DNA from 4 places in the Streptomyces sp. NPDC090025 genome. Region 3 is predicted to be linked to each of the others. Evidence: riboswitches for the same ligand, from Rfam matches in the RefSeq annotation. Region 3 holds a riboswitch; each other region holds the start of a gene.
What was found. Region 3 has a riboswitch for cyclic di-AMP ahead of ACIPXM_RS28755 (C40 family peptidase). Riboswitches for the same ligand answer to the same signal wherever they lie in the genome.
Positions count from the first base shown of each region.

Region 1: linked by a shared signal. The riboswitch ahead of ACIPXM_RS06615 (M23 family metallopeptidase) and the one ahead of ACIPXM_RS28755 (C40 family peptidase) in region 3 are both predicted to bind cyclic di-AMP.
Region 2: linked by a shared signal. The riboswitch ahead of ACIPXM_RS27225 (peptidoglycan DD-metalloendopeptidase family protein) and the one ahead of ACIPXM_RS28755 (C40 family peptidase) in region 3 are both predicted to bind cyclic di-AMP.
Region 4: linked by a shared signal. The riboswitch ahead of ACIPXM_RS19375 (LysM peptidoglycan-binding domain-containing protein) and the one ahead of ACIPXM_RS28755 (C40 family peptidase) in region 3 are both predicted to bind cyclic di-AMP.

Region 1 is NZ_JBIVFL010000002.1:120,871-128,230, reverse strand. Features, by position in the region: gene ACIPXM_RS06640 (alkaline phosphatase family protein) at 1-202, opposite strand, end outside; gene ACIPXM_RS06635 (DUF5998 family protein) at 202-795, opposite strand; gene ACIPXM_RS06630 (GNAT family N-acetyltransferase) at 876-3,854, opposite strand; gene ACIPXM_RS06625 (HPr family phosphocarrier protein) at 4,029-4,310, shown strand; gene ACIPXM_RS06620 (GntR family transcriptional regulator) at 4,528-5,229, opposite strand; gene ACIPXM_RS06615 (M23 family metallopeptidase) at 5,379-6,149, opposite strand; cyclic di-AMP (ydaO/yuaA leader) riboswitch at 6,162-6,324, opposite strand; gene ACIPXM_RS06610 (M16 family metallopeptidase) at 6,549-7,360, opposite strand, start outside.
Region 2 is NZ_JBIVFL010000014.1:8,020-15,379, forward strand. Features, by position in the region: gene ACIPXM_RS27210 (STM4012 family radical SAM protein) at 1-929, shown strand, start outside; gene ACIPXM_RS27215 (STM4011 family radical SAM protein) at 942-1,859, shown strand; gene ACIPXM_RS27220 (SGNH/GDSL hydrolase family protein) at 1,870-2,670, opposite strand; gene ACIPXM_RS27225 (peptidoglycan DD-metalloendopeptidase family protein) at 2,856-3,860, opposite strand; cyclic di-AMP (ydaO/yuaA leader) riboswitch at 3,865-4,030, opposite strand; gene ACIPXM_RS27230 (tyrosine-protein phosphatase) at 4,405-5,202, shown strand; gene ACIPXM_RS27235 (DUF6126 family protein) at 5,225-5,380, opposite strand; gene ACIPXM_RS27240 (helix-turn-helix domain-containing protein) at 5,382-6,026, opposite strand; gene ACIPXM_RS27245 (aspartate aminotransferase family protein) at 6,120-7,360, opposite strand, start outside.
Region 3 is NZ_JBIVFL010000015.1:122,070-129,429, reverse strand. Features, by position in the region: gene bioB (biotin synthase BioB) at 1-840, opposite strand, end outside; gene ACIPXM_RS28770 (8-amino-7-oxononanoate synthase) at 984-2,207, shown strand; gene ACIPXM_RS28765 (hypothetical protein) at 2,271-2,882, shown strand; gene ACIPXM_RS28760 (ATP-binding protein) at 3,093-3,524, shown strand; gene ACIPXM_RS28755 (C40 family peptidase) at 3,665-4,141, opposite strand; cyclic di-AMP (ydaO/yuaA leader) riboswitch at 4,145-4,342, opposite strand; gene ACIPXM_RS28750 (hypothetical protein) at 4,658-4,942, opposite strand; partial or broken gene ACIPXM_RS28745 (ATP-dependent Clp protease proteolytic subunit) at 4,998-5,126, opposite strand; gene ACIPXM_RS28740 (ABC transporter permease) at 5,230-6,279, opposite strand; gene ACIPXM_RS28735 (TetR/AcrR family transcriptional regulator) at 6,388-7,032, shown strand; gene ACIPXM_RS28730 (urease subunit gamma) at 7,169-7,360, shown strand, end outside.
Region 4 is NZ_JBIVFL010000007.1:326,762-334,121, forward strand. Features, by position in the region: gene ACIPXM_RS19370 (PQQ-dependent sugar dehydrogenase) at 1-948, shown strand, start outside; gene ACIPXM_RS19375 (LysM peptidoglycan-binding domain-containing protein) at 1,084-1,917, opposite strand; cyclic di-AMP (ydaO/yuaA leader) riboswitch at 1,921-2,081, opposite strand; gene ACIPXM_RS19380 (alpha/beta fold hydrolase) at 2,369-3,304, opposite strand; gene ACIPXM_RS19385 (PHB depolymerase family esterase) at 3,376-4,410, opposite strand; gene ACIPXM_RS19390 (long-chain fatty acid--CoA ligase) at 4,473-5,903, opposite strand; gene ACIPXM_RS19395 (helix-turn-helix domain-containing protein) at 6,185-7,360, shown strand, end outside.

The sequences.
Region 1 (7,360 bases), on a different contig from region 3:
CGATGAGGAAGACGCAGTTGCGGTCGGCCGGGGTCAGCTCGGCGATCCGCGGCTCGCAGCCGGGCACGCCCTGGCCCGCGACGAGCGTCGGCAGCAGGTCGGCCAGCGAGCCGTCGCCGTACGCGGGCACCGGTGCGCCGGCCGGGTCGAGCGGGACCGGGTCGTCGGGCCAGCCCTGGGTGACGGCGGTGGGCTGGGCCATCAGCGGGCGGCCGGGGTGGACGCGGTGGCCTCGGACAGCGCCTGCGCGAAGGCGAGGGTCTGCCGGACGGTGTCGGGGCCGTCGCCCGCGTCGCTGACCCGGAGGCTGAGGTCGTCGGCGGTGGAGTTGCCGGTGTAGCCGTGGTCGGCGTCGCAGTTGGGGTCGCCGCAGGCGGCCGGCTCCAGGTCGATCCGGGACACGGCGCCCCAGCCGATGGTGAGGACGACCTCGCGGGGCAGGGTGCCCGGGGTGTACGACTCGGGGTTGGCGACGACCCGGCTGACCACGATGGAGGAGATCCGGTCGAGCTTGACGGACTCGGTGGACGTCGTGGCGTACGGCGTCGGGGAACTGTCGTCGGAGGTCTGCTCGTCGGTGTGGCTGACGATGAAACGGTTGGCCGTCAGCACCAGGACGGTGACATGGCGGCGGACCTCGTTGGCGTCGAAGGTGGTCTCCTGGTGGACCACGTACGACGAGACCGGCTCGCCGCCGACGGCGGACTCCACCGCCTCGGCCACGAGGGCCGGGTAGTAGCCGCTGCGCTCGATCGCCGCGCGCAGCCCCTGGGTCGTCGTACCGGTCTTCGCCATGGACTTCATTCTACGGGGCCGCCGCGCCCCCTCCGGTCCTGTGCCGCCGCCCGCGCCGCGTCCCGTGCCGGGGTCCTCGGTCATGGCGTCGCCTCGTAGCTGGGGAGGCTGCGGGGGCCGAGGTCGGAGCGGGGCGGCGGCGGGGCGAGCCGGAGGGTGGCGCCGAGCACGGAGAGCCCGCGCTGGGCGACCACCACCGGTTCGAGGGAGACGGCCACGACCTCCGGGTGGTCGTCGACGAGCCGGGAGACGCGGAGCAGCAGTTCCTCCAGGGCGGGGGTGTCGACGGGCGCGGAGCCGCGCCAGCCGAAGAGGAGGGGGGCGGTGCGGATGGCGCGGACGAGGTCGGCGGCGTCCCGGTCGGTGGCGGGCACCAGCCGGTGGGACATGTCGCCGAGGAGTTCGGAGGCGGCTCCGGCGAGTCCGAAGGAGAGGACGGCGCCGACGCCGGGGTCGATGGCGGACCTGACGACGGTGTCGACGCCCCGGGGCACCATCGCCTGGACCACCGGCTGGAGCTCGGCGGGCTTGCCGAGGGTGTCGGTGAGCTCCGCGTAGGCGGTGCGCAGCTGTTCCTCGGTGGCCAGGTCGAGGCGGACGCCGCCGAGGTCGGGGCGGTGGCGCAGATGGGGCGCGGTGGTCTTGAGGGCGACCGGGAAGCCGAGCCGGGCGGCGGCCCGTACGGCCGTGTCGGCGTCGGGCGCGGGCAGCGTGGGCAGCACCTCGATGCCGTAGCGGCCGAGGAGCGCGCGGGTGTCGTCGGCGTCGAGGGTGACGCCGGTACGAGGGTCGGCGGCGGGGTCGCCGAGGGCGCGGGCGATCAGGGCGGCGGCGCCGGGTTCGTCGATCCGGTCGAACTCGGGGACCCGGCCGGGGTCGGCTGCCTGGCGGCGCCACTGGCCGTAGCGCACGGCCTCGGCGAGGGCGCGGACGGCGCGCTCGGCGGCGGGGTAGGCGGGGATGACGCCGGGTCCGGCGCCGGGGTCGGCGGTCCCGGGGTCGGGGGCGGTCTCGGCGGTGGCAGGGGTGGCGGGGGCGACGGTGACGGTCCGGTCGGGGGTGGTCCTGCCGGGGGTGGTCCGGTCGGGGGTGGTCCGGCCGGTGGCCGGGCGGGTGCGGGTGGCCTCGGAGAGGGCTTCGGCGAGGGCGCCCATCTCGACATGGACGACGACGACCGGCTTGGCCGGTCCCGGCCCGGCGGCGACGGCGGAGCGCAGCGCGGCGGCCAGCACCTCGCCGTCGCCGGACTCGGTGGCGCCGTTCTCGCCGACCCAGGGGATGGCGGTGACGACGACCGCGTCGCAGGCGTCGTCGGCGAGGGCGGCGGTGAGCGCGGTACGGAAGTCGGCGGGGGTGGCGCCGGTGGTGAGGTCGACCGGGCGCAGCGGGCGCAGTCCCTCGGTGAGGCAGGCGTCGTAGGTGAGCAGGCCGAGGGACTCGGAGTTGCCGAGGATGGCGACCCGGGGTCCGGTGGGCAGCGGCTGCTCGGCGAGCAGCAGTCCGGCGTCGACGAGTTCGGTGACGGTGTCGACGCGGATCACCCCGGCCTGCCGGAGCAGCGCGGAGACGGTGGCGTGCGGGACCCGGGTGACCGGAACGCGGTGGCCCGGCGGGGCGCTGCCGCTGTGCCGGGCGCCCTTGACCACGACGACGGGTTTGACGGCTGCGGTGCGGCGGGCGAGCCGGGTGAACTTGCGGGGGTTGCCGATCGACTCCAGGTAGAGGAGGACGACGTCGGTGGCCGGGTCGTCGTACCAGTGCTGGAGGAGGTCGTTGCCGGAGACGTCGGCGCGGTTGCCCGCGGAGATGAAGGAGGAGAGTCCGGCGCCGCGCCGGTGGAGTCCGGCGAGCAGGGCGATGCCGATGGCGCCCGACTGGGTGAAGAGGCCGATCCGGCCGGTGCCCGGCATCTGCGGGGCGAGCGAGGCGTTCAGCCGGACGGACGCGGCCGTGTTGATGATGCCGAACGCGTTCGGCCCGATGATCCGCATGCCGTACGAGCGGGCCTGGCGGACCAGGGCGCGCTGCCGCTCGCGGCCTTCGGGGCCGCTCTCGGCGTATCCGGCGGAGAGCACGACCAGGCCCTGGACGCCGTGGGCGCCGCAGTCGGCGACGACCTCGGGGACGCGTTCGGCGGGGACGGCGACGACGGCGAGGTCGACGGGGGCGCCGATGTCGGCGACGGAGCGGACGGCGGGCACGCCCTCCAGCCGGCGACCGCCGGATCCTTCCGCTCCTTCCGTTCCTTCCGTTCCTTCCGTTTCTTCGGCGGGGTCGCCGAGGGCGGCGTTGACCGCGTGGACGCGGCCGGTGTAGCCCGCGTCGAGGAGGTTGCGCAGCACGGTGCGGCCGACGCCGCCGGGGGTGCGGCCGACGCCGATGACGGCGACCGAGCCGGGGGCGAGGAGCCGCTGCACGGAGCGGGCCTCGGCGCGCTGTTCGCGGGCGAGCTGGACGGCGAGGGCGCGGTCGGTGGGCTCCAGGTCGAGGTGGAGGCGGACGGAGCCGTCCTCGAAGCTGCGCTTCTGGGTGTATCCGGCGTCCGTGAACACCTTGATCATCTTGTTGTTGGCGGGCAGCACCTCGGCGGCGAAGCGGCGGATGCCGCGCTCGCGGGCGACGGCCGCGATGTGTTCGAGCAGTGCGGAGGCGACGCCGCGGCCCTGATGGGCGTCCTGGACGAGGAAGGCGACCTCGGCCTCGTCGGCGGGGGCGGAGGCGGGGCGGCCGAGGTCGTTGATCCGGTCGTAGCGCACGGTGGCGATGAACTCGCCGCCGACGGTGGCGGCGAGTCCGACCCGGTCGACGAAGTCGTGGTGGGTGAAGCGGTGCACGTCCTTGGCGGAGAGCCGCGGGTAGGGTGCGAAGAAGCGGTAGTACTTCGACTCGTCGGAGACCTGCTCGTAGAAGCTGACCAGGCGGTCGGCGTCGTCGGCGGTGATCGGGCGGATCCGGGCCGTGCCGCCGTCGCGCAGGACCACGTCCGCTTCCCAGTGGTCGGGATAGGCGTGTTCCGACGCTTGTGACTGCCCGTGTGACTGCCCAGCGGCGCTCTGCATGGGGCCAGCCTACGGCCGGGGTCCGACAGCGGCACCGGTCGCGCGGGTGGTGCTCGGCATGCAAGGTAGGGAGGGCCGAACGGCCGTCCCGGAGGGGTCCAAGGTCGGCACGAGCACGTCGTCACCCGTGAGAGACTGGTCTAGACAACCGCTGAAAGTTGAAGGGCAACCACCATGGCTGAGCGCCGCGTCAACGTCGGCTGGGCCGAGGGCCTGCACGCCCGCCCCGCCTCCATCTTCGTCCGTGCCGCCACGGCCGCCGGCGTCCCCGTGACGATCGCCAAGGCCGACGGCAACCCGGTCAACGCCGCGTCCATGCTCGCGGTGCTCGGCCTGGGTGCCCAGGGCGGCGAGGAGATCGTGCTCGCTTCGGACGCCGATGGCTCCGAGGCCGCGCTCGACCGCCTGGCGAAGCTGGTCGCCGAGGGTCTCGAGGAGCTCCCCGAGACCGTCTGACCCGTCCTCCCCGACGACGGTCATGACACGGCCGTGTCCCCCGGTTCTCCGGCGGGCACGGCCGTTTCTCTTTTCCGGTCTCTTTTTCGGGCCGGAACGGAACCCGGCCCGGGGCGGGGATCCGAAATAGCGGAATTCAGCGCGCTCCGGGCACCCGAAAACACCACCCGGAATTCCCGCCTCTTTTGTATACGGGCTCCGTTATACGGGCTCCGTGTTAATTCCGGGGTCCCGCGCTGTTGACGGCATGTTGCGAAACCCTCACGCCCTTCCGGCCGGTCCGGTCCGCGCGCTCCGCCCGTTTCAGCCGGTGCAGGGCCGCCGCCCGCTCGCCGTGCAGCGCGGTGAGCGCGCGGGCCCGTTCGGCGTCCCGCCGGGCCACGGCGTCGACGATGGCGCCGTGCTCGGCCCACGCCTCGACCGGCCGGGCGGTCGGCTCGACCACGTACATCCAGGCGATCTTGTGCCGCAGCTGGGTGAGCAGCGCGCCGAGCGGCGGGCTGCCCGCGGCCTGGGCCAGGGTCTCGTGGAACCAGCCGCCGAGTGCGGCCAGATCGGCGCCGCCGCCCCTGCGGGCCCGTTCCTGGCCCAGCCTGACCAGGCCGCGCAGCACCTTGAGGTGGGCGTCGGTGCGGCGCTGGGCGGCCCGCGCGGCGCCCAGCGGTTCGAGCAGCGCGCGCATGTCGAGGAGGTCGGCGGCCTCACGCTCGGTGGGCTCGGCGACCTGCGCCCCGGCGTGCCTGCGGCTGACCACGAAGCCCTCGGACTCCAGGGTGCGCAGCGCCTCGCGGACCGGGACCCGGGAGACGCCGTAGCGGCGGGCGAGCTGCTCCTCGGTGAGTCTGGCGCCGCGCGGATACACCCCGGTGACGATGTCGTCCCGGATCGCCGTGCATACCGAGTGCGCCGGAACGCGCATGTCCGACCTCCGCTTCCGTGAAATTCCCACCGCGTTCCCGCGACTCTATTGCAGGACGCCGGAAATTCCGACGGTGCCTGGTGACAAGGAATGCAAAAAGCCCCGGCTCACGGGGAGCCGGGGCTTTCTGGTGCCTGGTGCGCGGTGGGTCAGACGTTGACGCCGCGGGCCCGGAGGTAGGAGACCGGGTTGATGTCGGAGCCGTACTCCGGGCTGGTGCGCGCCTCGAAGTGGAGGTGCGGGCCGGTGGAGTTGCCGGAGGAGCCGGAGATGCCGATCCGGTCGCCGGGGGTGACGTGCTGGCCGACCGAGACCGTGATGCCGGAGAGGTGGCCGTACTGGGTGTACGTGCCGTCGGTCATCCGGATCACGATGTTGTTGCCGTAGGCGCCGCCCCAGCCGGTCTCGACGACGGTGCCGGAGCCGACGGAGACGACGGTGCTGCCGTAGGCCGCGTGGAAGTCGATGCCGGAGTGGCTGCCGGAGGACCAGAGCGAGCCGCCGGTCTTGTAGCCGGTGGTCACGTACGAGCCGGCGACGGGGAGCTGGAAGGAGGCGAGGCGCTTGCGCTCGGCCTCGCGGGCGGCGCGCTCCTTGGCCTGGCGGAGCTCCTTGGCGCGGGCCTCGGCCTTGCGCTTGGCCTCGGCGGCGGCCTTGATCCGGGCGGCTTCCTCGGCGGCGGCCTTCTCCTGGGCGGCGACCTGGGCGTCGACGCGCTCGGTGAGGGTCTCCGCGGCGATCACCTGGGTGAGGCCGGTGTCCTCGGGAGAGGGGCGCTCGGGCTCCGCGGCGAGCGCCGGGGAGGCGAGGGTGCCGATGACGCCGGTGGTGGCCAGTGTCGCGACGCCGGCGATGCCCGCACTGCGGCGCGCCATCCGGCTCGGACCACGATGCTTCCCGGTGGCACGGGTGAACGCCATGTAGTGGCTGATCCTTTCCTTCCCTCTCGCCTACCGGGTTAGCTGACGGGTTCGGAGCAGGAAGGTCTCCTACGGGCCCCTCCGCCTGAGCGAAGGCGTCCGATTCACCCCAGGGACTGCGTGGGTCCCCGGCTCCCCAGGCTCGCGCCTGACGGGGACTCGGCGATGACTGTCCGATGCCGCGGGCGCGGCGTCGTACGACGGGCGGACAGTCGGGTTGACGCTAGGCCGATCGTGCGTCAATCACCAAACAGACACGCCTGTTTGTAAGACATGCCACAGGGCATTCAGTCACACTCATCGGCAATCCGGACAAATCACCCAAAGATGAAGGACCCTGGCGAAGTGCATCGCCAGGGTCCTTCCTTCGTACGCCGCGCGCGCGGGGCGGCGGTCCAATCAGCCGGTGACGACCGTCACTTCACCGATGCCGAGGGCCCGCACCGGCTCCGCGATCTGCGCGGCGTCGCCGACGAGCACCGTGACGAGCCGGTCCACCGGGAAGGCGTTGACGACCGCGGCGGTCGCCTCCACCGTGCCGGTGCGCGCCAGCTGCGCGTACAACCGGGCCTGGTAGTCGTCCGGGAGGTGCTGCTCGACCTGGTCGGCGAGGGTCGCGGCGACCGAGGCGGCCGTCTCGTACTTGAGCGGCGCCACCCCCACCAGGTTCTGCACGGCGACGTCCCGCTCGGCGTCCGTCAGACCCTCGGCGGCGAGGGTGCGCAGCACCTTCCACAGGTCGTCAAGTGCCGGACCGGTGTTGGGGGTGTCGACCGAGCCGCTGATGGCCAGCATCGAGGCGCCGTGGCCCTCGTCGTCGGACCGCAGCACCTGGCCGAAGGCCCGCACGCCGTACGTGTAGCCCTTCTCCTCGCGCAGCACGCGGTCGAGGCGCGAGGTGAGGGTGCCGCCGAGGCAGTACGTGCCGAGCACCTGGGCCGCCCACACGCTGTCATGGCGGTCCGCGCCGACGCGGCCGATGAGCAGCTGCGTCTGGACGGCGCCGGGCCGGTCCACGATGACGACACGGCCGGTGTCGTCGGCCGTGATCGGCGGCATCGGGCGGGGCGCGGCGGGCTTGCCGCTCCAGCCGCCCAGGGTGTCGGCGAGGACCTGGTCCAGGTCGACGCCGGTGAGGTCGCCGACCACCACGGCGGTGGCGGTGGCCGGGCGCAGGTGCGCCTCGTAGAAGGCGCGGACGGCGGCGGCGT
Region 2 (7,360 bases), on a different contig from region 3:
CCGCCACGGCGACCGCCGACCGGCTCGCGGTGCTCGCCGAGCGCGGCGCGACCCGGCTGAGCATCGGCGTGCAGAGCTTCGTCGAGGCGGAGGCCCGGGCCGCGGTGCGCCCGCAGCGCCGGGCGGACGTGGAGGCGGCGCTCGGCCGGATCCGGGACGTCGGCGTGCCGGTCCTGAACATCGACCTGATCTACGGCATCGACGGGCAGACCGAGGAGTCCTGGCGCCGTTCGCTGGACGCGGCGCTCGCCTGGGCGCCCGAGGAGCTGTATCTGTATCCGCTGTACGTGCGGCCGCTCACCGGTCTCGGCCGCAAGGGCGACGGGGCGCACGCCGCCGCCGAGTCCGACGCGGACTGGGACGCGCGGCGGCTGCGGCTGTACCGCGCGGGCCGGGACCGGCTGCTCGCCGGGGGCTACACCCAGGTGTCGATGCGGATGTTCCGGCGCACCGACGCGCCGGCGCTCGGCGCCGACGACTACGCCTGCCAGACCGACGGCATGATCGGCCTGGGCTGCGGCGCCCGCTCGTACACCTCGCGGCTGCACTACTCCTTCGACTACGCCGTCGACATGCGGGAGATCCGCTCGATCGTCGACGCCTACACGGAGACGGCCGACTTCTCCCGGGCCGAGGTGGGGCGCGCGGTCGACGCCGCCGAGGCGCGCCGCCGGCATCTGCTGCAGTCGCTGCTGCAGGCGGAGGGGATGGCGCTGGCCGACTACGCGGAGCGGTTCGGCGGCGGCTCGCCGTTCACGGACTTCGCCGAGGAGCTGGCCCGCTTCGAGGCGCGCGGCTGGCTGGACACCGGCGCCCCGGCGGGGCTGCTGCGGCTGTCCCCGGAGGGCCTGGCGTATTCGGACGGGCTCGGGCCCGAGCTGTTCTCGGCGCCGGTGCGGGCGGCGATGGCCGCGTACGAGACGAAGTAGCGGGGCCCTGGGATGGATCTGACCGTGCTCTACCGGGGGCCGCTGGCCTCCTGCGACTACGACTGCCCGTACTGCCCGTTCGCCAAGCGGCGGGACAGCCCGGAGCGGCTGCGCGCCGACCGGGCGGCCCTCGAACGGTTCGCGGGCTGGGTGGCCGAGCGCTCGGACGACCGGCTGCGGGTGCTGTTCACGCCGTGGGGCGAGGGCCTGGTGCGGTCCTGGTACCGGCGGACGGTCGTCGAGCTTTCGCACCTGCCGCAGGTCGAGCGGGTGGCGATCCAGACCAATCTCAGCTGCCGTACGGAGTGGCTGGACGGGGCCGACCTGACCAAGGCGGCCCTGTGGTGCACCTTCCATCCGGGGCAGACGCCGTACGAGCGGTTCCTCGGCAAGTGCCGGGAGCTGGCCGGGCGCGGGGTGCGGTTCAGCGTCGGCGTGGTCGGTCTGCCGGAGCACCGCGAGCACGCCGTGCGGCTGCGTGCGGAGCTGCCGGAGCACGTGTACCTGTGGGTGAACGCGGCGGAGGGGCACACCTACACCGACGCGGAGGCCGCTGCCTGGACGGAGCTCGACCCGCTGTTCCCGTTCAGCAGGCAGCCGCACGCCTCGGCCGGGCTGCCGTGCCGGACGGGCGAGTCGGTGATCTCCGTCGACGGCGAAGGGACGGTGCGGCGCTGCCATTTCGTCCCGGCCGAGCTGGGCAATCTGTACGACGGCTCGTACCGTGCGGCGCTGCGGCCGCGGCCGTGCCCGCTCGCGGTGTGCGACTGCCACATCGGCTATGTGCACCTGGAGACGCTGCCGTTGTACGACGTGTTCGCGGGCGGTGTCCTCGAACGCGTCCCGGCGCGGGTCCCGGTGCCCGCTCCGGCGGCGGTCCCGGGCCTGTTCCCCCGGCCCGGGACGGCCCGCACCCTGCCCCTGCTCTGAGCCGGTCCGGTCAGAGCGGGAGCAGGTCCGGGCGCTTGGCCTCGACGTGGTCGCCGGAGCTCTCGCCGCGCAGCCGGCGCCCGATCCACGGGACCAGGTATTCGCGGGCCCAGTGGATGTCGTCCTTGCGGACCTCGAGGGTGCCGCGGAACGGCTGCGGCGGCCAGGGCTGCTCGGGGTCGGCCGGTACGCGCATCCCGAGGACCTGGGCGGCGCGCAGCGCGACCCGGGTGTGCCCCTCGGGCGACAGGTGGAGCCGGTCGTCGTCCCAGGCCCGGCGGTCCTGCACGGACCGCAGCGACCACAGGTCGAGCACCGGGCAGCCGTAGCGGTCGGCGATGGCGCGGACGTGCCCGTTGAAGGTGGCGATCTTGCCGCGCAGGTGCTTGAGCAGGATCACGTCACGGGTGTCGAAGCCGGTGGTCACCATGACGGTGCCGACGGCGGAGCTGAGGTCGGCCACCGCGCGCTCGAAGCGCTCGGCGACGTCGTCGGGGTCGGTGCCGGGGCGGATGATGTCGTTGCCCCCGGCGCAGAAGGTCACCAGGTCGGGGGCGAGTTCCTTCGCCCTCGGGACCTGCTCGGCGACGATCTGGTCGAGCAGTCGCCCCCGCACGGCGAGGTTCGCGTACCGGAAGTCGTCGTGCTCGGCCTCCGGCAGTTCGTCGGCGAGCAGGACCGCGAACCGGTCCGCCCAGCCGACGTACGTCCCATCGGGCCCGGGGTCCCCGACGCCCTCGGTGAAGCTGTCACCGATCGCCGCGTACGACCCGATCGCGCTGCTGTCTGTTGATCTCGAATCGTCTGCCACGGGAGCACATCTTTCCTCGCGGGATGTGACCTACGCGACCGTAAGGAGGGGTTGACGGCGGGTGACATATGCCACCGATAAAGACTTCGCCAAGCCGGAATACATCGGGGACACGCCGGACGTGCCGGAGGCCCGGCACAGGGTGCCGGGCCTCCGGGGTGTCCGCGTGGCGGGCTGATCCGGGATCAGATGCCCACGCCGTGCTGGCGCAGCGCGGCCAGCGGGTCGATGTCGGAGCCGTACTCCGGGCCGGTCCGCATCTCGAAGTGCAGGTGCGGTCCGGTGACGTTGCCGGTCGCTCCGGACAGGCCGATCTGCTGGCCGCCGCTGACGGTCTGGCCGGCGGAGACGGACAGCGAGGAGAGGTGGCCGTACTGCGAGAAGGTGCCGTCGGCGTGCTGGATGACGACCTGGTTGCCGTACGAGCCGCCCCAGCCGGCCGAGTAGACGGTGCCGGGTCCGACCGCGCGGACGGTGGTGCCGGAGGAGGCGATGAAGTCGACGCCGGTGTGGTAGCCGGAGGACCACATCGAGCCGGAGGCGCGGTACGGGGTGGAGATGCCGCCGTCGACCGGGGCGACCCAGCCGGAGGAGGAGGCCGTGCCGGCGGCGGACGAGTTCGACGACGCCGACGAGGAGGAAGAGGAAGCGGAGTCCGCGGCGGAGGACGCCGAGGAGCGGTCGGCGCCGCGCGAGGCGCGGCTCGGGGCCTCGTCGCCGTTCTTCGCGGAGCCGCTCTTGGCGGACGCGGTGGAGCGCTCGGCGGAGGCGGCCTTCGGCGCGGCGGCCTTGGCCGGGGCCTTGGCGGTGTTCTTGCCGCCGAGGGTGAGCTTCATGCCGGGCAGGATCAGCGAGGGGTTCTCGCCGACGATCTGGCGGTTGTCCTGGTAGAGCTTGTGCCAGCCGCCGGTGAGCTGGTGCTCGACGGCGATCTTGGACAGGTAGTCGCCGCGGACGACGGTGTACTGCTCGGCGGCCGGGGTCTTGGCCGCGGCCTTCGGGGCGGCGGCGGGCACGGCGGCGGCGACGGCCTGGCGGGGAGCGGCGGCCGGGGCGGCCTGCTCGGCGGCGTGCGCGCCGGTGGCGCCGATGAGCGGGAGGGCGACGACGGCGCCTCCGGTACCGGCGGCGACGAACCCGCGGGTGATCGGGTTGACCTTGGGACGGCGGTGCTTACCCTTCGCGGGCATGGCGAATTCCTCTCCGTCGCCTGCGAGGTGAGCTGTCGGGTTCGGACTGGAGATGTCCGGCCGCGCGGTCGCGCGGCTTCACCCCGAGCCGTTCTTCTCGGTCTCAGCTTCGAGGGATCGGCGTGGTACCTGGGTCCCCCGCTCCTGCCTGGTACGGGTGGGTGCGGATTCCGGTCGGCGGCAGGATTCGGCGGTCCGACCGGATTGAGCGCGACGCTAGACGAGCCGGGACGGCGGGAACAAGCCACGGGTTGCCTGGTTTTCGGTGGCAGCTGAATTCCGGCCGGAATTCCCGTCACCCTCCGTCGATGACGGTCCCTCGATTTCCCTTTGCCGGGGGGAATTTGGAAAAGATGATCAACCACGGTCCGTCACGGTTATGACGCTCCTCACGCCGCCGCGCTCATCTCCCCTGGAAACAGGGCGGCTTATACACAATCACCCAATCCGGACAGATCACCCATTCCAGTCCGATGGGGGTGCGGACGGGGCTCACCAGCCGTGATGATTGCCCCAGGAACCGATCGAGCGACCAGGAGCAACCGTGACACAAGCCACGACCGAGCCCGAACTCACCGGCGTACGCAACTTCCGCGACCTCGGCGGACTGCCGGCCTCCGACGGCCGGGCCGTCCGCCCGGGCCGGCTCTTCCGCAGCGGCCACCTGGCCCACGCCACTGCCGCGGACGCGGCCTTCCTCACCACCCTCGACCTGCACACCGTCTTCGATTTCCGCAACGAGGCGGACGTCCGGGTGGAGGGTCCGGACGTGGATCTTCCGGGTGTGCGGAACGTGAACATACCGCTGAACGACCCGGCGGACGGCAAGGAGTTCTGGCGGCTGGTTCGCGACGGTGACATCCAGCAGCTGCGCGAGATCCTGGGCGACGGCAAGGCCGCGGCCCGGATGACGGAGTCGTACCGGAAGATGGTCGTCCGGCGGACGGCCGAGCACAGCCGCATCCTGCACGCGATGGCCGAGGACAGCGTCCCCGCCCTGATGCACTGCGCGGCCGGGAAGGACCGGGCCGGGCTCGCGATCGCCATCGCGCTGCTCGCGGTCGGCGTGGACCGGTCGGCGATCGAGGCGGACTACGTGAAGTCCAACGCCCCGCACCGGCGCTACAAGGTGCAGCGCAGCTCCACCGCGCCGGACGCCATGTCGCCCGAGGTGATGGAGCTGCTCGCGCCGCTGTTCGACGCGCGGGTGGAGTATCTGCGCGGCGCCTTCGACATGATCGAGGAGACCTGGGGCTCGGTCGGCGCCTATCTCACCGAGGGCCTCCAGCTCGCGCCGAAGACCCTGGAGCGACTGCGCGAGCACCTGCTCACGGAGGCGTGAGCGAGGCCGCGCCCCGGCGGGACTACTGGTTCTGCGCGCCCATGGCGAACAGCAGGTAGAGGAAGGCGGCGAAGAGGTGGCCGGCGACCAGATAGGCGAAGAGCCGGAGCACCAGCCCCTTGGGGAACTTGCCCTCGCCGCGCTCCTCGCCGGTGACCGGTGCGGATTTCTCGGACATGTCAGTCCTTTCCGGGGTGTGTCGAGCCCCTGCCGCCGAGGCACAGCTCGGCGACGGGGCTCTGCAGCAGGGTGTGCACGAACAGCAGCTCGGCGCCGCCGCGGGTGGCGGCGCCGATCCGGTGCGGGGTGAACGAGTCGAAGTGCGCGCCGTCGCCCGGTTCGAGCACGTGCACGGCGTCGCCGAGCGCGAGCCGCACCCGGCCTTCGAGGACGTGGAGCCACTCCTCGCCCGGGTGGACCCGGACGATGTCGGCGCTGGTGGCGTACGGCACGTGCACCCGCAGCGCCTGCATGGCCCGGCCCGCGGCTCCGGCCGGCCGGTAGACCCAGCCGTCGGCCTCGACCGGCTCGGCCCGCGCGCCCCGGATCACCGGGTCGCGCTCCGGCGCCACCTCGCCGAGCAGCTCGGAGACCGTCGTACCGTAGATACGGGCCAGGGCGAGCAGCATCGGCAGCGAAGGCTGCCGGTTGCCGGTCTCCAGGCGGGAGAGGTGGGCCGGGGAGAGCCCGGCCCGCTGGGCGGCGGCCTCCAGGGTGAGCCCGCGCCGCCGACGCAGCGCGCGCAGCTGCGGGGCGACATCGGGCAGCCCGTCGGGCAGTCCTCCGGGCAGGACGTCCGGTGGGACGTCGGGGACTCGGTCCATGGGTACATTCCGCCAGGAACTTTCCTCTGAGGCAATTTTCTTGCCTCAGAGGCAAAAGTCCGGCGCCCCCGTACCGATCGGGGGGCGCCCGGCTCAGCGCTGCGCGACCGCCTGCTTCACCAGGGTCTTCCCGAAGTCCCACATCAGCCCGCCGCCCCCGTGGGCGTCGTCCATCACCGCCGTGAAGGCGGCCAGGAAGCGGTCGACGTCCCGCTCGTCGATCACCAGCGGCGGGATCAGCTTGATCACTTCCAGGTGGTCGCCGGACACCTGGGTGAGGATCCGGTGCCGCTGGAGCAGCGGCACCACGACCATCTGCGCGAACAGTCCCTTGCGGGCCGCCTGCAGCATGGTCCAGCGGCTGCGCAGGCCCAGCGAGCTGGGCCGGCCGAACTCGATGCCGATCATCAGGCCGCGGCCCCTGATCTCCTTCAGGAGCTCGTAGCGCGGGACCAGCTCGCGCAGCCGCCCGATGAGCAGCTCGCCCATCCGGCGGGCGTGCGCGACCGTGCCCTCGGACTCCATCACCGAGAGCACCGCGAGGCCCGCGGCCATCGCCTGCGCGTTGGCGCCGAAGCTGGCCGAGTGGACGAGCACCCGGTCCATCGAGGAGTAGACCTTCTTGAAGATCCAGTCCTTGCCGAGGGTGGCGCCCACCGGCACATAGCCGCCGGAGAGCGCCTTGGCGACGCAGAGCAGGTCCGGCTCGACCCCTTCCTCGTGCTGGTACGCGTAGAAGTCGCCGGTCCTGCCGAGCCCGGTCTGCACCTCGTCGGCGATCAGCAGCGCGCCGTGCCGGTGCAGCAGCTCCTGGGCGGCGCGCAGGAAGCCCGGCGGGGCCTCCGTCACGCCCTTGCCCTGGATCGGCTCCACCACGAAGGCTGCCACGTCGCCCTTGCGCAGCTCGCGCTCCAGCGCGTCGAGGTCGCCGAGCTCGATCGCGGTGTCCGGCAGGAGCGGCGCGAAGCCGTCCCGGAAGCCGTTCTCGCCGTTGACCGAGAGCGAGCCGGTGGTGAGCCCGTGGAAGGCGTGCGCGCAGTAGAGGATCCGCGGCCGCCCGGTGGCGTACCGGGCGAACTTGAGCGCGGTCTCCACCGCCTCGGTGCCGCTGTTGCCGAAGAACACCCGGTCGAGGTGCGGGCTGTGGGTGAGCAGCCGCTCGGCGAGCAGGCCGGGCAGCGGCGGGCAGTCGAAGCGGGTGAGGTCGGCGAGCTGGGCGTCCAGGACGTCGTGCAGGGCCTGGCGGACGACGGGGTGGTGCCGTCCGAGGCCCATGACGCCGAATCCGGCGAGCATGTCGAGGTGGTCGTTGCCCTCGGCGTCCCAGAAGTGCG
Region 3 (7,360 bases):
ATGCACCTCACGGCCGCCCGCGATCCGCACCTCGACGTCGGGGCAGACGAACCGCACCATCGCCAGGATCCGCAGACAGCGCTGCGGGGTGAGGTTCCACTCCTTGGCGAGCGGCGTGCCCTCGAACGGGATGAGGAAGTTGACCGGCACCGAGTCCGAGTCCAGCTCGCGCAGCGCGAACACCACGTCGACCAGGTCCTCGTCGCGCTCGCCCATGCCCGCGATCAGCCCGGAGCACGCGGAAAGGCCCGCCCCGTGCGCCTTCCGCACCGTGTCCACCCGGTCCGCGTAGGTGTGGGTGGTCGTGATGTCCCCGTACGTCCCCTCGGACGTGTTGAGGTTGTGGTTGTACGCGTCGGCGCCGGCGTCCTTCAGCCGCTCCGCCTGGCCGTCCGAGAGCAGACCGAGGCAGGCGCAGACCTCCACGCCCTCGTTCTGCTCCTTGATGGCCTCGATGGTCCTGCCGACCCGCTCCACGTCCCGGTCGGTCGGGCCGCGCCCGCTCGCCACCAGGCAGACCCGCTTGGCGCCGCCCGCGACGCCCGCCGCGGCGGCGGCCGACGCCTCGTCCGGCTTCAGCCAGGAGTACTTGAGGATCCCGGCGGTCGAACCGAGCCGCTGCGAACAGTAGGAGCAGTCCTCGGGGCAGAGCCCGGACTTCAGGTTGACGAGATAGTTGAGCTTCACCCGCCGCCCGAACCACTGGCGGCGCACCTTGCCGGCAGCGCTCACCACATCGAGCAGGTCGTCGTCGGAGGTCGCCAGCACGGCGAGCGCTTCTTCACGGGTCGGCGACTCGCGCCGCAGCCCCTTCTCCACCAGCGTCTTCAGCAGGTCCATAAGCGCTGATCCTGGCCTACCGCGCACCCCCTGGCCAAGGAGGAACCGAACAAACGGCTGCGAATGAGGTGTGTGCATGGCCACACCCTTGTCGTGGCGGCTTGCCGTTAGGGTCTGTGCGCTGCCTACAAAAGGATCCGCATATGCCGTCGTACGCCGAGGACCTGCCGGAGACCGGCCCGGACACCGGCGGGAACGCCGGTCAGGACACGGATCCGCGGCTGGCCGCGTTCGCCTGGACCGAGACGGCCGCCCGGCGGCGCGCCGCGGCCGGACTGGTCCGCACGCTGCGGCCGCGAGCCGCCGAGTCCGACCTGCTCGACCTCGCGGGCAACGACTACCTCGGCCTCACCCGGCGCCCCGAGATCACCGAGGCGGCCGCCGCCGCGGCGCTGCGCTGGGGCGCCGGCGCCACCGGCTCGCGCCTGGTGACCGGCTCCACCCGGCTGCACGCGCGCCTGGAACGCGAACTCGCCGAGTTCTGCGGCTTCGAGGCCGCCCTGGTCTTCTCCTCCGGGTACGCGGCCAACCTGGCGGCGCTGACCGCGCTGTCCGACCGGGACGGGATCGTCGTCTCCGACGCGGGCAACCACGCCTCGATCGTGGACGGCTGCCGCCTCGCCAGGGCCGAGACCGCCATCGTCCCGCACGCCGACCCGGCCGCCGTCGCCAAGACCCTCGCCGCCCATCCCGGCCGCCGGGCCCTGGTGGTCAGCGACTCGGTGTTCTCGGTGGACGGCGACCAGGCGCCGCTCGGCGCCCTCGCGGCGGCCTGCCGGGCGCACGGCGCGGCCCTGGTCGTGGACGACGCCCACGGCTTCGGGGTGCTCGGCGACGGCGGGCGCGGCGCGGTGCACGCGGCGGGCCTCGCGGGCGCGCCCGACGTGGTGGCGACACTGACCCTGTCCAAGTCCCTGGGCAGCCAGGGCGGCGCGGTGCTCGGCCCGGCCCGGGTGATCGAGCACCTGGTCAACGCCGCCCGCACCTTCATCTTCGACACCGGTCTCGCCCCGGCCGCGGCGGGCGGCGCGCTCGCCGCGCTGCGCCTGATCGCCGCCGAACCCGGCCTGGCCGGACGGGCCCGTACGGTCGCGAGCACCCTGCACCGGCGGCTCACCGAGGCCGGGCTCACCGCCGTACGGCCCGACGCGGCCGTCGTCTCGGTGCGCGCCCCCGGCCCGGCCGAGGCGCTGCGCTGGGCCGCCGACTGCCGGGAACTCGGCCTCGGCGTGGGCTGCTTCCGGCCGCCGTCGGTGCCCGACGGCATCTCCCGGCTGCGGCTCACCGCCCGCGCCGACCTCACCGGTGCGGAGATCGAGCGGGCGGTCGCGACGATCGTGCGGACGGCGCCGGAGGGCGCCCGCTGAGCCGGGCGGCGTCCGGCCCCTCGGGCCGGGCCGGTTGTCAGTGGGGCTCGCTAGCTTGATCGCATGAGTTCTTCGCTGAGCGTGTATCTGATCGATCCCAAGGCGGCCCGGGCCCTGGTGGGTTCCGGCGACCAGTCGCTGCTCGACGTGGTCCGGGAGAACTTCGCGGCGGACCTGGCGTCGGACGACGACTGGTTCTCCGCGGAGATCGAGGACGGCGCGCCCACCGCGTTCGAGGCGCTGACCGCGGTGGTGCGGGGCGGGCCCTTCGAGGCGGCGCGGCACCACTCCTTCCCGTACGGCTACGCGTACAAGCGGCTGTGCTCGCTCACCGGTTCCTTCCTCGACAACTCGGCGTTCTCGCCGTTCCGCGGTGACTGGCTGGAGGTCGTCGACGAGGGTCTGACGGCGCTGCGGATCACGGCGGTGTCGGTGGCCGAGTTCGGCTACGGAGGCGGGCTTCCGCAGCCGATACCGCGGGACGACCTGCCGCGCTGCGGCGAGTGGACCCACGAGCAGTGCCTGGCGGCACTGGAGCAGTTCGAGCGGACGAAGGAGGCCGGGCACGCGCCGCCGCTCGACCCCGAGGTGGTGGCGGCCGTGCGGGACGTGACGGGCTGGCTGCGGCACGCGGCGGCGCGGCCGGGCTTCGGGGTGATCGGCTTCGTCTCATGAGCGGGGCGCTGCGCCGGACGGCGGGCCGACGCCCGGGAGTCCCCGACCGGTGCGGGCAGGAACGATCCGGTCGCCCGTCGGACGCTTCACCGCTTCGGGCGACAGATATCCGTATATCTGGTGGATCGCCTCCCGCGGGCCCGGCATCGGTGGCAGTCTGACGCGCAGTGCAGTCCGGGCGTCGCCCGGTGGGAAAGGGACGGCGTCGCCATGGCAGACCTCCAGGAAGCAACCGTCACGCTGCCGAGCGACCCCGCGTCGGTCTCCGTCGCGCGGCGGTACGTCGCGGAGGTGCTGTCCTCCTGGGGCCTCGGTGACGCGACCGGTCTGGCGGACACGATCCGGCTGATCGTGTCGGAACTGGCGACCAACGCCGTACAGCACACCTTCGGGCAGTCGCCCACCTTCACGGTCGACCTGCGTCTGGAGGAGGACGAGCGGCTGCGGATCGGGGTGACCGACAGTCACCCGCGCTGGCCGCAGCGGCTGCCGGCCGCCGTCCAGCAGGACAACGGGCGCGGGATGGTGATCATCCGCTCGCTCGCGGCGGAGGCGGGCGGCAGGCTGTCCGTGACGCCGACCCCGGAGGGCGGCAAGACGGTGTGGATCGCGCTGCCGTGGCGGGCCGTGGTGCCGAGCTGACCGCAGCACCGGACAAGGCGCCCGGACGTGTAGGGCCCGGAGGCTTGGGGCCCGGAGGCCCGGGGGCCCGGGGGCCCGGCGGCCGGGTGCTCCTGGGACGGGAGCAGCGGGCCACCGGGCGTCCCGGTGGACGGAGCGGGTCAGCGGACCCGGCCGTAGTAGACCTTCGACGACCAGATCCGCTCCAGCTTCACCCAGGAACCCGTCTTGGGGGAGTGCCAGATCTTGTTGTCACCCGCGTAGATACCGACGTGGTAGACCCTCCCGCCGGAGTGGAAGAAGACCAGGTCCCCCTTCTGCCTGCTGCCCGACGAGATGTGCCGGGTCTTGTTGTACTGCTGCTGCGCGGTGCGGGGCAGCGTCTTGCCCGCCTTCTTGTACGAGTAGAGCGTGAGCCCCGAGCAGTCGAACCTGGTGGGTCCGGCCGCGCCGTACTTGTAGGGCGATCCCTTCTTCGAGGCCGCGATGTTCAGCGCCTTGTTCGCGTAGGACGTGGCGGCCTGGGCCTCCGGCGCCGCTCCTGGGGCGAGCAGCGTGCCGCCGACGGCGGCGAGGGTGAGAGCCGAGACGGCTCCGGCCCGGGACAGCAGGGACGGGACATGTTTCTGCGCAGTCATGCGCAACCCTTCGTCAGCCGCCTGCGAAGGATGACCTGTCGGGTTCGGGCTGGCGAAGTTGCCCGGCCGCTCGCACGGCTTCACCCCGAGGAACGTCCGCACTGCTCGGACGTCCCGTACTGCTCGGGTCCTCCACTCCTGCCGATCCACTCCTGTCGACCAGTCGTCCGGGACGGCGGCAGGACTCGGCGTCCGCCCGGACCGCCCCGCCGTGGGTGGCGGGGGCTTGTCGTCGACGAGGATCTTGACCCACGGGCAGGGCGAAATCCGAGCTGAAACGGCGATATGTGAGGCTCCTCACGACTGATCCATTCGAGTGGACAGTCAGGTTTCGCGATCTTCGGAGGTTTGGCCGACGAGCCTCCCACCAGCGGCGGAACGCAATATTCCGCCAAATGCGTCTACCTGTTGCGCAACTCTCGGGGATCCTCTGTCGACAGATCGACTACACCGAACGGGGGAGGGAATCTGCCGCTCCGGTGCTCCGTGTGGACCTCGACACGACACGCGTGACTGTCAACTGGCCCTGACTTCGCGGAGGGTGACCCGGTCCGATCGGCGGGCTCCGTCCAACACCCTGAGCGCACGCGCCAATGCCTCCGCGTGGACCTCGCTCTCGCCCCGCAGACGCATGAGGGTGAGCGCGTCCCGCAGGGCCGATGCGCGCCCGACCAGGGCCTGGGCCGCCCGGAGCGCCCCATAGGTATGCGAGCTCCTGGATGGATTGATCCGCCCGAGCAGGTCGACGACTTCGAGGTGGGCGTCGACGAACTCGCCCTCGGCGCGGGTCAACGCGGGCAGCGGCGGGCGCGTCGAGCACCGTCGTACGGCTCAGCTCGGCGTCGATCAGAGCGCGGTCCCGGCCGGTGTGCCCGGCGAGCAGCCCGATGGCCAGCTCCCGCTGGCGCGGCAATTCCCCGGCCTGGATGCCGAGATCGCTGTGCCGGCCCCGCAACGGCTCGTCGAGCGACGGCTCCTGGAGCACGATCCGGGCGCCCGGCAGGGCGAGGCGCCGCCCCGGGGTGCCGGCCGCGAGCAGCACGATCCGCTCGGCGAGCAGCTTCTCGTACGGGTCGAGGGTGCAGGGGTCAGCCGACCGGGGCCGCCGCCGGGGCTCCGGACGGCGCCGGGGTGCCGGTGTCCGGCGTGCCCGGGGATCCGGCCGACCGGCCCGCCGCGCGCCGACCGCCGATCAGCACGGCCGCGAGACCGGCCGCCGCCCACAGCGCCAGGATCAGCAGCGGCGTCCCGGCGCCCGCCCCGTCGAAGGACGACACCGAGCGCAGGGCGGTGCCCGCCGCGCCCGGCGGCAGCCACTGGCCGAGGGTGCCGACCGGCGCGGGCAGCAGCTCGGGCGCGCTGGTGATGCCGGAGAAGGGGTTGCCGAGCAGCACCATCAGGACCGCGCCGAGGCCGATGCCCGGCTTGCCGACGAGCGCCGCGATGCCCGCGATCGCCGAGCCGACGGCGAGCACGGTGAGCGCGAGCACCCCGGCCTCCGCCCACCAGGCGCCTTCGAGCGCGCCGAGCCAGCTGTCGGCCAGGCTCGCGCCGACCACGCCCGCAAGGAGTGCCGCCCCGAGCAGCGCGAGCGCGGCACGGGCGCCGCGCAGGCCGAGCAGCGTCGCCACGATCCCGGCCGCGGCCCCGGCCATGACCAGCGGCAGCAGCCCGGCCCCGAGCACCGCGCCGCGCGGATCGGCGGCGGGCGCCGGGACGACGTCGGTCACCTTGGGCACGGCGCCCGGCGGCAGCTGGGCGGCGACCGCCTCCTTCAGGAGCCCCGCGACCACCGGGCCCGCGGCGGTCGCGGTGAGCAGCTCGGGCCCCTGCGGGGTGACCACCACGGCGCCGTACACGGTCCGGTCCTCGATCGCGGCCCGGGCGGCGGCCGCGTCCGGGTAGCGGTGCACCTCGAAGGCGCCCTCGTGCGCGGCGAGCCGCTGTTCGAGGGCCGAGGTCGCGGTGGCGGGCCCGGCCACCCCGAGCGGCAGGTCGCGGGGCGCCATCCGGGCGGCGGGCCAGGCGAAGGCCCACAGGGCGAACGCGACGACCACCGGGACGAGCAGGATCACCGCGACGGTCTTCCGGCGGGCGACGGAGGCGGCGGCCGCGGCAGGTGCGGCGGTTGCGGGCATGGTGGAGCTCCCTCAATCAAAGAGAAGGATCGTTCGTTTTACGTGTTCCTCACTCTCCGCAGGAGTGTCGACGTTGTCAAGAATGAATGTTCGTTTTACGTTGGAGGCATGGCTCGTGTCTCCCAGGAACATCTCGACGCCCGCCGCCGCCAGATCCTCGACGGTGCCGCGCGCTGCTTCGCCCGCAACGGCTTCCACGCCACCTCCATGCAGGACGTCCTCGCCGAGGTGGGCCTCTCGGCCGGTGCCGTCTACCGCTACTTCGCGGGCAAGGAGGAGCTGATCGCGGCCATCGCCGACGAGGCGTTCGCCGGGATCCACGGCGCGTTCGAGGAGGCGTCCCGGCAGTCCCCGCCGCCCACCCCCGAGGTGCTGCTCGGCGCGGTGCTGCGACTGTTCCTGGAGGAGCGCATCCCGGGCGCCGACCGGCGCGCGTTCGCCCGGCTGATCCTCCAGGTGTGGAGCGAGACGGCGCGCGACGAACGGCTCGCCGCCAGCCTCCAGGACGGCTTCGACGGGATGCGGGTGCTCTGGACGAAGATCGTCGACGGCTACCGGGAGAGCGGCCTGCTCGCCGCCGACGTCCCCGCCGAACACCTGGCCCGCACCCTGATCGCCGTCGCCCAGGGATACATCGCCCAGCAGGCGCTGTTCGGCGACATCGACGTCACCATGCTGGAGGACGGGCTGCGTGGCCTGATGTCCATGTCGGTGTACGGCTCAGTCACCATGGACCCGCAAAGCGCGAGTTAACGCGTCGGAAAAACTTCCGCCCTAACGTGCAATGTCTGACGGGCGGCCCATCGACCCAGGTCAACAGAGTGTTGAAGCTGGGTAAGGTCCGCTGCTGTCCGGGGGAGCCCCCGGTGGACGTTTGTGAGGTGGAAGCGTGCAACTCAGCCCACACGAGCAGGAACGCCTGCTCATCCATGTCGCGGCCGACGTGGCCGAGAAGCGCCGGGCCCGTGGCGTACGCCTCAATCACCCCGAGGCCGTCGCCCTCATCACCGCGCACGTCCTGGAGGGCGCCCGGGACGGCCGTACCGTCGCCGAACTCATGGCCACCGGCCGCAAGGTGCTG
Region 4 (7,360 bases), on a different contig from region 3:
GGCTGGACCGTGCCGTGGGGCGTGCACTGGATGCCGGACGGCAAGACCGCGCTGGTCACCGAGCGGGACGGCTTCAAGGTGTTCAAGGTGACGCCGACCGGCACCCGCACCCAGGTGGGTTCGGTGCCCAACACCATGACCACGGACGGCGAGGGCGGCCTGATGGGCGTGGCCGTCGACCCCAACTGGTCCAGCAACCACTACGTCTACTTCATGCACACCGCGTCCGAGGGCAACCGGATCGCCCGCATGACGTACGACGGGACCTCGCTCAGCGGCTACACGGTGCTGCTCCAGGGCATCAAGAAGAACCGCTTCCACAACGGCGGGCGGCTCGCGTTCGGCCCCGACGGTCTGCTGTACGCGTCGACCGGCGACGGCCAGACCCCGGCCCTTGCGCAGGACAAGAACTCGCTCAACGGCAAGATCCTGCGGATGACGACGGCGGGGCGCCCGGCGCCCGGCAACCCGTTCAGCAACTACGTCTACAGCTTCGGCCACCGCAACCCGCAGGGCCTGGCCTTCGACCGCACCGGGCGGCTGTGGGAGGCGGAGTTCGGCGACGCGAGCAAGGACGAGCTCAACCTGATCAAGCCGGGCGGCAACTACGGCTGGCCGACCTGCGAGGGCAACTGCTCGACGTCCGGCATGACCAACCCGAAGGCGACCTGGCCGGTCGCGCAGGCGTCGCCGAGCGGGATCGCGATCGTCCGCAACGTCGTCTACATGGCGAGCCTGCGCGGCGAGCGGATGTGGCGGATCCCGATCACCGGTGACACGGAGTCGGTGGGCACGCCCACCTCGTACTACGTGGGCACCTACGGGCGGCTGCGCACGGTCACCAAGGTGCCGGGCGCGGACCGGCTGTGGCTGACCACGACCAACGCGGACAACAACGGCGGCGCGGCGGACGGCGCGGACAAGATCTACCGGATCGACGTCGGCTGACCCACCCCCACCCCCGTCCCCGCCCATCGGGCCGGACCGGAGCGCGAACGCCGCCCGGTCCGGGATCCCCCCTCGGATCCCGGACCGGGCGGCGTCGCCGTGTGCGGCCCCGCTGGTCCCGGTGGCCCCGGTGGCTCAGTAGGCGCCGAAGACGTTGTCGATCGAGCCGTAGCGGTCGGCGGCGTAGTTGCAGGCGGCGACGATGTTGGCGACCGGGTCGTAGGGGTCGAGCGAGGTCCCGGCCACGTGGTACGCCTGGAAGGTCGGGTCGATCACCTGGAGCAGGCCCTTGGACGGGGTGCCGGCGGCGGCGTTGGAGTCCCAGTCGTTCACGGCCCGCGGGTTGCCCGAGGACTCGCGCATGACGTTGCGGTAGATGCCGTCGAAGGTGCCGGGGATGCCCTGGCGGGCCATCACGTCGAGGGACTCACGGATCCAGCCCTCCAGGTTGTCCGCGTAGCCGTAGGAGGCGGCGGGGGCGGCGGTCGCCGCCTTCGGCGCCGAGGTGGCGACGGCGGGGACGGCTCGGGCGACGGCCGGGGCCACGGTCTTCGCCGCCGCCTTCGCCGCCGCCTTCTTCACGGTCTTCGTGGCCGTCTTCGTGGCGCCGGCCGTGGTGAGCGACAGTTTCTGGCCCGGGTGGATGAGCCCCGGGTCGGCGCCGACCACGGCACGGTTGGCCTGGTAGAGGCTCTTCCATCCGCCGCTCACGGAATACTTCCGCGCGATCTTCGAGAGCGTGTCGCCCTTGACGACCGCGTGCGTGAGCGAGGCGGCCCGCGCCGGAGTCTGCTTTGCGACCGCGACGGTCGAGAGGTGGATCGGCGTGGTCGCCGGTACGGCCGCGGCCGCGGCGCCCGCGCCGGTCAGCGGCAGGGCGAGGGCGGCGCTGCCGGTGAGACCGGCGACGGCGATCCCGCGGGTGAGCGGGGTGTTCCTGGGGCGGCGGTGCTTGCCGTGTCCACGCATGGCGTTTCCTCTCCTGCGCCTGCGAGGTGAGCTGTCGGGTTCGGGCTGGAGATGCCCGGCCGCGCACATGCGCGGCTTCACCCCGAGCCGGTCCCGGAATACCGGGACCGGCGGCGAACCTGGGTCCCCCGCTCCTGCCGGAAGGGTGTGGGTGCGGTCGTTCCGGGCGGCGGCAGGATTCGGCGTTTCCGTCCGGTTGCGAGGTGACGCTATGCGAAAACAAATCTGGAGAACAAGACCGGAATTCGATATCACCAATTGATCTAGAGAGAATTCCAAAAGGATCATTCCGGCCCCGTTCACCGGTGATTCACCGACGTCCTCAACACCGCTCCGCGCGAACGGAGATGACGTCACGGCAGAACGGCCGACAGGGAAAGGCGGACGGGTCCCGAGTGATTCAGATCACTGAATACGGAGCCCGCCCGCCTTACCTATCGATAAACGGACATCATCCGTTTTGTCCCTTAATGCCGGGGGCATTCACGAGCCGGTCCGCGACCGTCCGGGCGGGCTCGCCCATGAGGATCGTGTAGTGGTTGCAGTCCGGCACCAGCTCGGTGCCGAGACCCGGTACCCGGTCCGCCCAGTGCGCCACCAGCTCCGCCGGGTGCATCGCGGGCGCCGCGCCGAGCAGGCCGAGCGGCGCGTGCAGCAGCAGGGCCGGGATGTCGAGCGCCGCCAGGTCCGCGCCGAACGCCGCCTCCCCGGTGAGGAGTTCGCGGCCGTCGTGCCGTACCGCCGCCTCCCGCGCCCGGGACCTGCGGGCCCGCGGAGGGCCGGTGAGGTCGTAGCGCACGTACGCCTCGATGTCCTCGTTCCAGTGCGGCCCGAGCGCCGGATGGGCCCGGAAGAAGTCGACGTACGCCGCGTCGCTCTCGTACGTCAGGGCGAGCCGCGCGATCGCCGGGCCGAGCGTGGCGTCGAGCAGCGCGTCGGGGTCGATGCCCGCGGGGACGGGCATCGGCAGGCCGCCGTCGATCAGGAGCAGCCGGTCGAAGAGTCCGGCCGGGGCCCGGACGGCGGCGCGCAGGGCCGCGTAGGCGCCCATCGACTGGCCGGTCAGGGCGACCGGGCCGCCGTCGCCGTAGGCGCGGGCGGCGGCGATCAGGTCGGCGGCGTGCCGGTCCATCCCGTACGGGCCGGGGACGGCGGTGCTGCCGCCCCGGCCGCGCAGGTCGAGCGCGTACAGGGACCAGTCCGGCGGCAGGTGCCGGGCCACGCCCGCGAAGGACATCGCGGAGGCCGAGATGCCGTGCGCGGCGACGGCGGTGCGCGGCCCGGTGCCGAAGCGCAGCACCCGGAGGGTGGTGCCGTCGTCCACCGTGAGGTCGAGGGCGGCCGGTGCGGGGGTGGTGTCCCCCGACGGGTCCGGACGGGTCGTCATGTGCGGGTGTCTCCTTGCCTGAAGGGCGGGGTGAGGGGCGGGCGTGGGGCGGGCGTTCGGCGACCGGTGGCTCAACCGCCGAGCGCGTGCACCTGGTTGAGCACGGCCCGCATCTGCGGTGCCGACTTCTGCGCGAAGTCGCTCCCGGTGTAGCCCCACCAGTCCCAGCAGCCCTGCGGGTTGGCGCGGGCGACGCTGATGTCGGCCTGCGGGTAGAGGATCACCAGGTCGTTGGTGTCGGCGTACTCGTTGAGGTGGGACTCGCGGGCGAAGCGGTCGCCGACGAACTTGTCGTCGCTGAGGCAGCCGTGCAGGGCGACGACCAGCTTGCAGGGGGCGCCGAGCGCGCAGGAGTCGGGGGTGTAGAGGTAGCTCTTGCCGCCCATGCTGTACCACTGGGCCCAGCCGCCGGGCACGTAGCGGTCCTGGTCGTAGGCGCCGAGGGTGCCGGTCTGGACGGCGGACGGCGGGTTCACCGAGCCGAGCCAGTGGGTGAGCATCTCGCCCTGCGGGTCGTTGCCGCAGTTGATGAGGAACGGGTAGAAGGTGGTGCCGCAGTCGAGCTGCGCGTTCGGGGTGGGCCAGCCGTGTCCGGCCGGGTCGGTGTCGTGGTAGCGGACGCGGGCCCCGAAGTCCCGGTAGAACTGGACGCCTTCGTCGCTGACCCGGTCCCGCACCAGCGGGTCCTTGGTGCCGTGGTAGGTGTAGACGGGCTTGCCGGTGAGGTTGCCGACGGGGTCGATGCGGCCCTCGGCGGACCAGCGGCGGGCGATCTGCTCGATGCCCTCGGGGTCGGTGGAGAGCAGTCCGGTGCCGCAGGCGATGACGCCGGTGACGAGGGCGCCCTTCCCGCAGTAGTAGGGCCCGGCGGCGAAGACGCCCACGCCCTGGAAGGTGCCGGAGTAGGCGACCTGGAGCTGGGAGGCCATGAAGCCGCCGGAGGAGATGCCGGTCACATAGGTGCCGGTGATGTGGAGCCTGGGGAGGGGCCCTTCGCCCGCGTGGGCGGGGGCGGCGAGGCCGAGGACCGCGGCGAGCGCGGTGAGCAGGACCGCCAGTCGGCGGACGAGGGTGGTGCGGCGGAGCGGCGAGGGTCTGGTGCGCATCGTGATCACTCCTGGCGGGGCTCCCGCGCGGCGGCGGGAGCCCGGTGAGGGGGGATGACGGGTCAGCCGGCCGGGGGTGCGATCTCCCGCTTGAGGATCTTGCCGGTGGGACCCTTGGGCAGCGCGTCGGTCAGCCGGACCAGACGCGGATACTTGTACGGGGCGACGCGCGCCTTCACGAACTCGCGGAGTTCGTCGGCGGTGACGGTGCCCTCGTGGCCGGGGCGGAGTGCGACGACGGCGGCCACCTCTTCGCCGAGCTCGGGGTGCGGGGCGCCGATGACGGCGGCCTCGGCGACCGCGGGGTGCTCGTGGAGGACTTCCTCGATCTCGCGCGGGTAGACGTTGAAGCCGCCCCGGATGATCATCTCCTTGGTGCGGCCGACGATCCGGAAGAGTCCGTCGTCGTCACGGACGCCGAGGTCGCCGGTGCGGAACCAGCCGTCCTGGATGACGGCGGCGGTGTCCTCGGGGCGGTTCCAGTAGCCCTTCATGATGTTGTGGCCGCTGACCGCGACCTCGCCGATCTCCCCGTCGGGCAGCTCGGCGCCGTCCGCGTTCTGGACGCGCATCCGCACGCCCTCGATGGGCAGGCCGACGGTGCCCGCGCGGCGCGGCCCCTCGGGGCGGTTGAAGGAGGCCACCGGCGAGGTCTCGGTCAGTCCGTAGCCCTCCAGGAGCGGGGCGCCGAACTCCTTCTCGAAGGCGTGCAGCACCTCGACCGGCAGCGCGGCGCCGCCGGACACCGCGAGCCGCAGGGTGCCGTGGTGGGCGGCGCCCCGGTCGGGGTGGTTGAGCAGCGCCGCGTACATGGTGGGGACGCCCTCGAAGACGGTGATGCCGTCCTGGAGCAGCATGGCGAGTGCCCGGGCGGGGTCGAAGCGGGGCAGCAGGGCGAGGCAGGATCCGGCGGCGACCGCCGCGTTGAGGGCGCAGGTCTGGCCGAAGGAGTGGAAGAGGGGCAGGCCGCCGAAGACGACGTCCTGTTCGGAGAGCCGGAGCAGGCTGCTGTGGGTGGCCTGGACGTTGGAGACCAGGTTGCCGTGGGTGAGTTCGGCGCCCTTGGGGGTGCCGGTGGTGCCGGAGGTGTAGACGATGACGGCGGTGTCGTCGGGGGCCCGGTCGACGACCAGGCCGAGCGGCTCGTGCCCGGCCAGTTCGACGGTCCAGTCACGGTCGGCGTCGAGGACGAGCACGGCGCCGGAGTCGGTCCTGATGTGCTCCCGCTCGCGGTCCTTGAGCAGCGGGTTCATCGGGACGGCGACGGCGCCGACGCGCAGGATGCCGAAGTAGAGCACGGCGAACGCGGGCACGTTGGGCAGGGCGAGGACGACCCGGTCGCCGGGGCCGACGCCCGCGGCCGTGAGGTGGGCGGCGGCCCGGCCGGTCTCCCGGTCGAGGTCCGCGTACGACAGCACGGTGCCGTCCAGGGTGATGGCGGGGCGTCCGGGGTGGCGGGCGACGGTGTCGAGGAGGAGTCCTGCCAGGTTCACGAGGACCTCCGCGGGGTGGCGGGGGTGCGGTGGTACGGCACGGAAACCTCCAGGAAGCGAGCGGGAAACGTGGTGCGCACGCCGGACATCGTTCGCCCCGGGACGCACCCGGCGCCATGGAGCGGTCCGCCACCGTGACCACGCGCCCCCTGGAGGTTTTCTCCACCGGCCCCGGGTCGGGACCGGGCCGGGCACCGGAGGAATCCTCCATGCCGGTGGGGGTGGTGAGGGTGGACACATCCATCCCCGCCGGGGCGGGGGTGTGCGATATGACTACGCGGGTGAGCGCGAGGACGGATACGGATACCGGTACGGGTACGGGTACGGGTACGGGCGGGAGTACGGGTTCGGGGTCGGCGCCTCCGGAGGCGGGTGCGGGGTCGGGCGCCTCCGGGCCGGCCGGTGCGCTGCTGCGGCTGCTCAGGGAGCACGCCGAGGACGGCGACGGCGGCGGCGCGGCCGACTTCCCCCCGGTGGGCGCGGAGCCGGGGCAGGTGGCGGACGCGCTGGCGATCCGCGCGCTGCTCGCCGCGCACCGCCGCCGGGCGGCCGCGCTGTCCGGTCTGTACGAGACGGCCGGGGACCTGGCGTCGCTGCGCGATCTGGAGGCGGTGCTGCAGGCCATCGTGCGCCGGGCCCGGACGCTCGTCGGCACCGACGTGGCGTATCTGCTCCTGTCGGACGCCGAGGCGGGCGACACCTATGTACGGGTCACGGACGGCATCACCACGGACGCCTTCAAGACGGGCCGGCTCGCGGTCGGCACCGGCCTCGGCGGTCTGGTGGCCGCGACGGCGCAGCCGTACCACACGGCGGACTACGCGAACGATCCCCGCTTCGCGCACTCCGACTATGTGGACGGGGTGATCACGGCGGAGGGCCTGGTGGCCATCCAGGGGGTGCCGCTGAAGTTCGGCGACCAGGTGTACGGGGTGCTGTTCGTCGCCAACCGGCGGATGCGGCCCTTCCTGCCGGACGAGGTCGACCTGCTGATCTCGCTCGCCCGGCACGCGGCCCTCGCGATCGAGAACGCCACCCTGTTCGAGGAGGTGCGGAAGGCGGCGGCGGTGCACGAGCGGCTGACCGCGGTGGCCCTGGAGGGCCGCGGCGCGGACGGGCTCGCGCAGGCGGTCGCCGATGTCCTGGGCGGCAGTGTGCTGTTCCTCGACGCGCACGACCGGCCGCTGGCCTCGGCGGGCGGCGCCCCGCCCGAACCCCTGGCGTGGGCCGCCGAGTCGGCGGCCGTGCGGGCCGGGCGCGCGTCGCTCTCGCGCGGTGACACCTGCCTCGCGCCGGTGGTGGCGGCGGGCGAGTACCTGGGGACGCTGTTCCTGGTACGGGCCGGGCTGCACGCCTCCGATCTGCACGCGCTCGAACGGGCTGCGCAGGCGGCGGCGTTGATGCTGCTCGGCGAGCGTTCGGTCGCCGAGGCCGAACTGCGGCTGCGCGGCGAGATC